Regions from separate parts of the Variovorax sp. GW823-FHT04F07 genome, predicted to be linked through region 2. Evidence: riboswitches for the same ligand, from Rfam matches in the RefSeq annotation. Region 2 holds a riboswitch; the other holds the start of a gene.
What was found. A riboswitch is a leader RNA that binds a small molecule or an ion and turns the genes downstream of it on or off. The one in region 2 is predicted to bind glycine.
Positions count from the first base shown of each region.

Region 1: linked by a shared signal. The riboswitch ahead of AC1RAA_RS22225 (D-amino acid dehydrogenase) and the one ahead of gcvT (glycine cleavage system aminomethyltransferase GcvT) in region 2 are both predicted to bind glycine.

Region 1 covers NZ_JBXAIG010000005.1:86,138-89,531, forward strand. Annotated here, with positions in the region: gene AC1RAA_RS22220 (RtcB family protein) at 1-58, shown strand, start outside; gene AC1RAA_RS22225 (D-amino acid dehydrogenase) at 78-1,385, opposite strand; glycine riboswitch at 1,477-1,583, opposite strand; glycine riboswitch at 1,628-1,718, opposite strand; gene rfbB (dTDP-glucose 4,6-dehydratase) at 1,837-2,916, shown strand; gene rfbD (dTDP-4-dehydrorhamnose reductase) at 2,913-3,394, shown strand, end outside.
Region 2 covers NZ_JBXAIG010000001.1:226,296-229,689, forward strand. Annotated here, with positions in the region: gene gcvP (aminomethyl-transferring glycine dehydrogenase) at 1-174, opposite strand, end outside; gene gcvH (glycine cleavage system protein GcvH) at 233-604, opposite strand; gene gcvT (glycine cleavage system aminomethyltransferase GcvT) at 676-1,848, opposite strand; glycine riboswitch at 1,896-2,000, opposite strand; glycine riboswitch at 2,013-2,103, opposite strand; gene AC1RAA_RS01075 (hypothetical protein) at 2,135-2,671, opposite strand; gene AC1RAA_RS01080 (L,D-transpeptidase Cds6 family protein) at 2,768-3,259, opposite strand.

The sequences.
Region 1 (3,394 bases), on a different contig from region 2:
CGCGGGGCTCATCCGCTGCGCCGTGCGGCTCAAGCCCTGGGTCACGTTCAAGGCATGACCCGAGGGCGCGTGTCGTGTCAGCCCAGTGCGGGCTGCACGGCGCGCGGTGCGGGTGCCGGCATGCCGGCGAACGCGAAATCGACCTCGGGCGCCAGCCCGCTCACGATGCGCGCGATCGACTTGCCCGAGCCGCAGGCGTGCGTCCAGCCGAGCGTGCCGTGGCCGGTGTTGAGGAACAGGTTCGGCAGCTTGGTCTTGCCGATCAGCGGCACGTTGCTCGGCGTGGCCGGACGCAGGCCGGTCCAGAACTGCGCGCGTTCGGTGTCGCCGGCGCCGGGGAAGAGTTCTTCGACGCGCCGCACGATGGCTTCGCAGCGCACGCGGTTCAGGTCGCGGTCGTAGCCGTTGAGCTCGGCCGTGCCGGCGATGCGCAGGCGGTCGCCCGACTCCGACGTGTAGCGCGAGAACACCAGCTTGTATTCGTCGTCCGTGAGCGAGACCTGGTGTGCCTTCGATGCGTCCTTGACGGGGAGCGTCACCGAGTAGCCCTTGGCGGGGTAGATCGGCAGGCGGATGCCCAGCGGCGCGGCGTACAACGGACTCAGCGAACCCATCGCGAGCACGAAGGCATCGCCGCGGATGCGCTGGAAGCGGCCTTCGTTGTCGGTCGCCTCGACGTGGTCGATGCTGCCGCCGGCTTCGCGCAGCGCGGTCACCGTGTGGCTCATGAGGAACTTCACGCCGGCCGCCTCGGCCAGCTTCACGAGTTCGCGCGCGAAGCGGTTGGCGTCGCCCGATTCGTCTTCGGCGGTGTAGGTGGCGCCGGCGAGTTGGGGGCGGATGTGGGCGAGGGCGGGTTCGATCTTGATGGCCTCGTCGGCCGAGATGACCAGGCGTTCGCAGCCCAGAGCACGCATCTGCTCGGCGGGCGCGAGGGCACCGTCGAATTCTTTTTGCGTCGTATAGAAGTGCAGGATGCCTTGCGTGCGCTGGTCATAGTTCAGGCCCGTGTCTCGACGCAATTGCTGCAACATTTCCCGGCTGTATGTACCGAGACGAACGATCTGTTCGATGTTGTGGCGGGTGCGTGCGGGGGTGCATTCGCGCAAGAACTGCAGGCCCCAGAGCCACTGGCGCATGTCGGCGCGGATGCGAAACAGCAGCGGCGCATCTTCCTTGCCGAGCCATTGCAGCACCTTCAGCGGCGCGCTCGGATTGGCCCACGGTTCGGCATGGCTGACCGAGATCTGGCCGCCGTTGGCGAAGCTGGTTTCGGCGGCCGGGGTGGCCTGCCGGTCGATCACGGTCACCTCGTGGCCGAGTTGCTGGAGGTAGTAGGCCGAAGTCACGCCGAGCAGGCCGGCGCCAAGAACGATCACACGCATTGCAAGTACCTTTGAGTTTGCAGCGCTTGAACGGCGGGCGTGGAGTGCTATTGAAAAAATAGCAAGCAACCGGACGACCGATGTCCAAGTTGCCGCTCCCCCTGTCCTCGGTACCTGAGAGATTCACCCTGCTGCACCCGCAGCGGGTTTGCTCCTTCGGTGCGCCACATGGCGTGGCGGCTCTCCAGACGGCTGTATCGATGAGTGCAGTACTGACCCCTTGCCGAAGTTCCTGGGCGTTGCCTGGAATTTCGTCGGGCCGACCTGAGCGTTTATGGGAGTTTGCGCCTTCGGTAGGGCCTCCGTGGAAGCCCGCTCTCCTGCAATTGTTGGCGATTGTAGGCGGGCCCCGCAAGCCGGCCAAGCCCTGTACATCGGCACTTCACACCGATGGGATAATTGAATGTTGATTTTTGGTAAAGCAAACTTTTTTCTACATGCAGGGGACTCCATGATCCTGGTTACCGGCGGCGCAGGCTTCATTGGCGCCAATTTCGTGCTCGACTGGATCGCGCAGGGCAACGAGCCCGTCGTGAACCTCGACAAGCTGACCTACGCGGGCAACCTCGAGACCCTCGCGTCGCTCAAGGGCAACGCGAACCATGTCTTCGTGCAAGGCGACATCGGCGACAGCGCGCTGCTCGATCGCCTGCTGGCCGAGCACAAACCCCGTGCCGTTGTGAACTTTGCCGCGGAATCGCATGTGGATCGTTCGATCCACGGCCCGGAAGACTTCGTGCAGACCAATGTGCTCGGCACCTTCCGCCTGCTCGAATCGGTGCGCGGCTACTGGAACGCCCTGCCGGCCGACCAGAAGGCGGCCTTCCGTTTCCTGCATGTGTCGACCGACGAGGTCTACGGCTCGCTCTCCAAGACCGACCCGGCCTTCACCGAAGAGAACAAGTACGAGCCCAACAGCCCGTACTCGGCCAGCAAGGCCGCCAGCGACCACCTCGTGCGCGCCTGGCATCACACCTACGGCCTGCCGGTGGTCACCACCAACTGCTCGAACAACTACGGCCCGTTCCACTTCCCCGAGAAGCTGATCCCGCTGATGATCGTCAACGCACTGGCCGGCAAGAACCTGCCCGTGTACGGCGACGGCATGCAGGTGCGCGACTGGCTCTACGTGAAGGACCACTGCAGCGCCATCCGCCGCGTGCTCGAGGCCGGCAAGCTCGGCGAGACCTACAACGTCGGCGGCTGGAACGAGAAGCCCAACATCGAGATCGTCAACACCGTGTGTGCGCTGCTCGACGAACTGAGCCCCCGCGCCGACGGCAAGCCGTACAAGGAGCAGATCACCTACGTCACGGACCGCCCGGGCCACGACCGTCGCTACGCCATCGATGCACGCAAGCTCGAGGCCGAACTCGGCTGGAAGCCCGCCGAGACCTTCGACACCGGCATCCGCAAGACCGTCCAGTGGTACCTCGCCAACGGCGAGTGGGTGCGCAACGTGCAAAGCGGCGCGTACCGCGAATGGGTCGAGAAGCAATACGACGCTGCGCCTGCAAAGGCTTCCGCATGAAGTTGCTGCTGCTCGGCAAAGGTGGACAGGTCGGCTGGGAGCTGCAGCGCAGCCTCGCGCCGCTCGGCGAAGTGGTCGCACTGGACTTCGACAGCACCGACTTCCACGCCGACTTCAGCCGTCCCGAGCAGCTGGCTGCAACCGTGCTGGCGGTGCGCCCCGACGTCATCGTCAATGCCGCCGCGCACACCGCCGTCGACAAGGCCGAGAGCGAGCCCGACTTCGCGCGCAAGCTCAACGCCACCTCGCCCGGCGTGGTGGCCGAGGCGGCGCAGCAGATCGGCGCGCTGATGGTGCATTACTCCACCGACTACGTCTTCGACGGCAGCGGCACTAGGCCCTGGAAAGAAGAAGACGCGACCGGCCCGCTCAGCGTGTACGGCCAGACCAAGCTCGAAGGCGAGCAGCTGGTGGCGCAGCATTGCGCGAAGCACCTGATCTTTCGCACCAGCTGGGTGTACGCCGCACGCGGCGGCAA
Region 2 (3,394 bases):
CCGGGCGCGGCGGATGGCCGCGGGCACGATGCCGTCGATGAGCTCCGCGCGCGTTTCCGAGCCGATCACCGGCAGCATGCGCGCCTCGTCCGCCGCATCGATGCCGATGTGGCGGGCGAGGAATTCTTCGGCGTTCTCTAGTTCTTGCAAAGAGGGAAGGGCGGGAATCGGCATGGCGGTGAAGGCTCGGGGGAGAAGGAACGAAGGTGCGAGGAAGCTGCTGTTCAGCGGATCAGGATTCGGCGGCGAACTTGTCGTAGCTGGCGGCGTCGAGCAGGGCGTCGAGCTGCGCGGGCTCGCTCAGCTTGACCTTGAAGAACCAGCCGGCGGCCAGCGGGTCGCTGTTGGCCAGCGACGGGTCGGCGCGCAGCGCTTCGTTGACTTCGGTGATCTCGCCCGACACGGGCATGAACACATCGGCGGCGGCCTTCACCGACTCGACCACACCGGCGACCTCGCCCTGCGCGAAGGTCTTGCCCACTTCAGGCAGGTCGACGAACACCACGTCGCCCAGCGCGTCCTGCGCATGCACGGTGATGCCGACGGTGGCGGCGCCGCCTTCGGCCGCCACCCATTCGTGGTCCTTGGTGTATTTGATGCTCATGAAAAAACTCCTCGTGGAAAAAATGGAATCGGGGTGCAGAGCCTAGCCGGGTCTGCGGGGTTCAGTGTCGGTCAGCCGCGGTAGTAGCGCGTCGGCACGAAGGGCATGGTCGAGACTTCCATCGGCACCGGCTTGCCGCGCACGATGGCCTGCACGCGCGTGCCGGGCTCGGCGAAGGCGGCGGCCACGTAGCCCATGGCCACGCAGCGGTCGGCCGTGGGGCCGAGCAGGCCGCTGGTGACGGCGCCGATGTCGTGGCCTTCGAGCGACTGCAGCAGCGTGCCGTCGCGCACCGGGATGCGTTCCAGTGCCACGAGGCCGACCCGCTTGCGCGTGAGCGTCTTGTGGTCGGTGTGGCCGGCCGCGCCCGAGGCGACGGCGGCCAGCTGGGCCAGCACCTTGGCCGCGCCCGGGAAGCCGCCTTCGCGCGCGCCGCCGGCGCGGCGCACTTTCTGGATCGCCCAGTTGAGCGAGGCTTCGACCGGGGTGGTGGTGGTGTCGATGTCGTTGCCGTACAGGCACAGGCCGGCTTCGAGCCGCAGCGAGTTGCGCGCGCCCAGGCCGACGGGCTTCACCTCGGGCTGTGCGAGCAGCAGGCGGGCGAGGGCGTCGGCGTCCTTGCCGGCCACCGAAATCTCGAAGCCGTCTTCGCCGGTGTAGCCGCTGCGGGTGACGAAGGCGGCGATGCCGCCGATCTGCACCGCGCCGCCGGTCATGAACACGAAGCGCTCGATGCCGGGCGACAGGCGTGCCAGCGTGGCGGCGGCCTGTGGGCCCTGCAGCGCCAGCAGCGCGTGGTCGGGCAGGGGCTGCACCTGGCAGCGCGCGCCGATCCTGGCCTGGATGTGGGCGATGTCGGCCACCTTGCAGGCGCCGTTCACGATCACGAAGAGCGAACCGTTGCCTTCGTTGAAGAACATCAGGTCGTCGAGGATGCCGCCCTCGTCGTTCAGCAGCAGGCCGTAGCGCTGCTTGCCGGCGGGCAGGTCGACCACGTCGACGGGCATCAGGGTTTCGAACGCGGCGGCGGCGTCAGGGCCGACCAGGCGCAGCTGGCCCATGTGCGAGATGTCGAACAGGCCGGCCGCGTCGCGCGTGTGCTTGTGCTCGGCCATGAGGCCGGCGGGGTACTGCACGGGCATGGAGTAGCCGGCGAAGGGCACCATGCGGGCGCCCAACTCGACGTGGAGGTCGTACAGCGGGGTCTTGAGAAGTTGGGCGTCGGAAGCGGAGGAAGCGGCCACGGGGCACTCCAAAGGGGCAGTCGAAATCCATGGCTGCAACGCCACGGGCCACCCCTGCTGTCCGCTTTACCTGAGAGATTCGCCCCACGATCGGGGTTTGCTCCTTCGGTGGGCCGCGTGCAATGCCACGGCCTCTCTCCAGCAAGGAAACGCCGGTGGTTGCCGGCGTCTTGTCAGTCCTTTTGCCTGAGCGTTCGGGGAACCCCTGCGCCTTCGGCGGCCCCGTCGCGCGGGGCTCTCTCCTGACCCGGCGAGTGTAGTGGATCGCGGGGCCGGGGCTGGCGGCTCAGTGCACGGTTTCTGCCGGCGGCAGCAGCTTGTCGATGCGCTCGCGCAGCGAGTCGGCGCGCTCGGGGCCGGCGGCCTTCTCGATCTCGGAGAGCATCAGCGCGGCGATGGTCAGCATGGCCTCGCGGTCGCGCGCCTCGCGCAGGGCGTCGCGCATCTGGTTGGCGAAGCGCGGGTCGCGGCGCACGAACATGCGTTCGCAGATGTCGAACAGGAACATGCGCGTGGTGGCCAGCGAGCGCTTGCCGTCGAAGCTGTCGGCCGAGGTGGCGACCTGGATCGGCTCGGCGGCGGGGACGGGCGTGGGGGCCGGTGCGGGCGGTGGCGCGACCGGGCGCGCGACCTGCAGGTAGCCGCGCTGCATCAGCCCCTGGATCGCCTGCTCGGCCTCGACGCGGCTGGGGAACAGCGGGCTGAAGTCGGTCAGCGAGCGCCGGCCGTCGGCCATGAGCAGCAAGGCGCGCTCACGCTGACTGAGCGTGCGCTGCCCGGCCTGGAGTTCGTCGCGTGCCTTCTCGGTCTTGGTGGGGAACATGGCGGCCACAGCTTTCGGAGGTCGAAGGCTGCAGCATCGTTGCAAGTGGTGACATCTTCGTGAACCATTTGCCTTACAGGGACAAGGGGGTGCGCGTCAGTTGCCCGCGCTCTCCTTGCGGATCAGCCAGCGCGGGCCCACGCGCTGCAGCTCGAGCGTCTTGCGGTCGGTCTCGGTGAGTGCGTCGGCGCTGTAAATCTGCCGGAACTGCGCGCTGGCCGAGGTGCCCTGGACGCTGATCACCAGCCCCTCGATGCCCACGCTGATGCGCGACTTGCCCGTGATGCGGGCGCGCCGGTCGGCCTCCCAGCGCTCGCGGGTCTGGCCGCGCGCGGGGGTGAAGTCGCTCGCGTAGGCTGCGAGGTAGCGCTCCACGTCGCGCGCGGACCAGGCGGCGGCCCAGGCGCGCACGGCGCTTTCCACTTCGGCGAGGTGGGTGACGGGATTGGTGGGATTGGTGGGATTGGCGGGGGCGGCCGCTGGTGCAACGGCTGCAACGGGCGCGGCGGCCGGCGTGGCCGCGATACCGGCGGTGGCCAGCAAGCCGGCAGCGACAAGGCTGCTGCCCTGGGCGACGATTCGGTGCATGGCGTCCTTCTCTTTCCTTCTTCTTGTCTGTCAGGCTCGACGTCGAAGCTTGCGTCGATTCTGGCAGTGAAAGAGAGCGCGTGCGGCGTTGAATCGCCCACGGATTTCGGTGGTCCGTGGTTCAGGGCGCGTGCA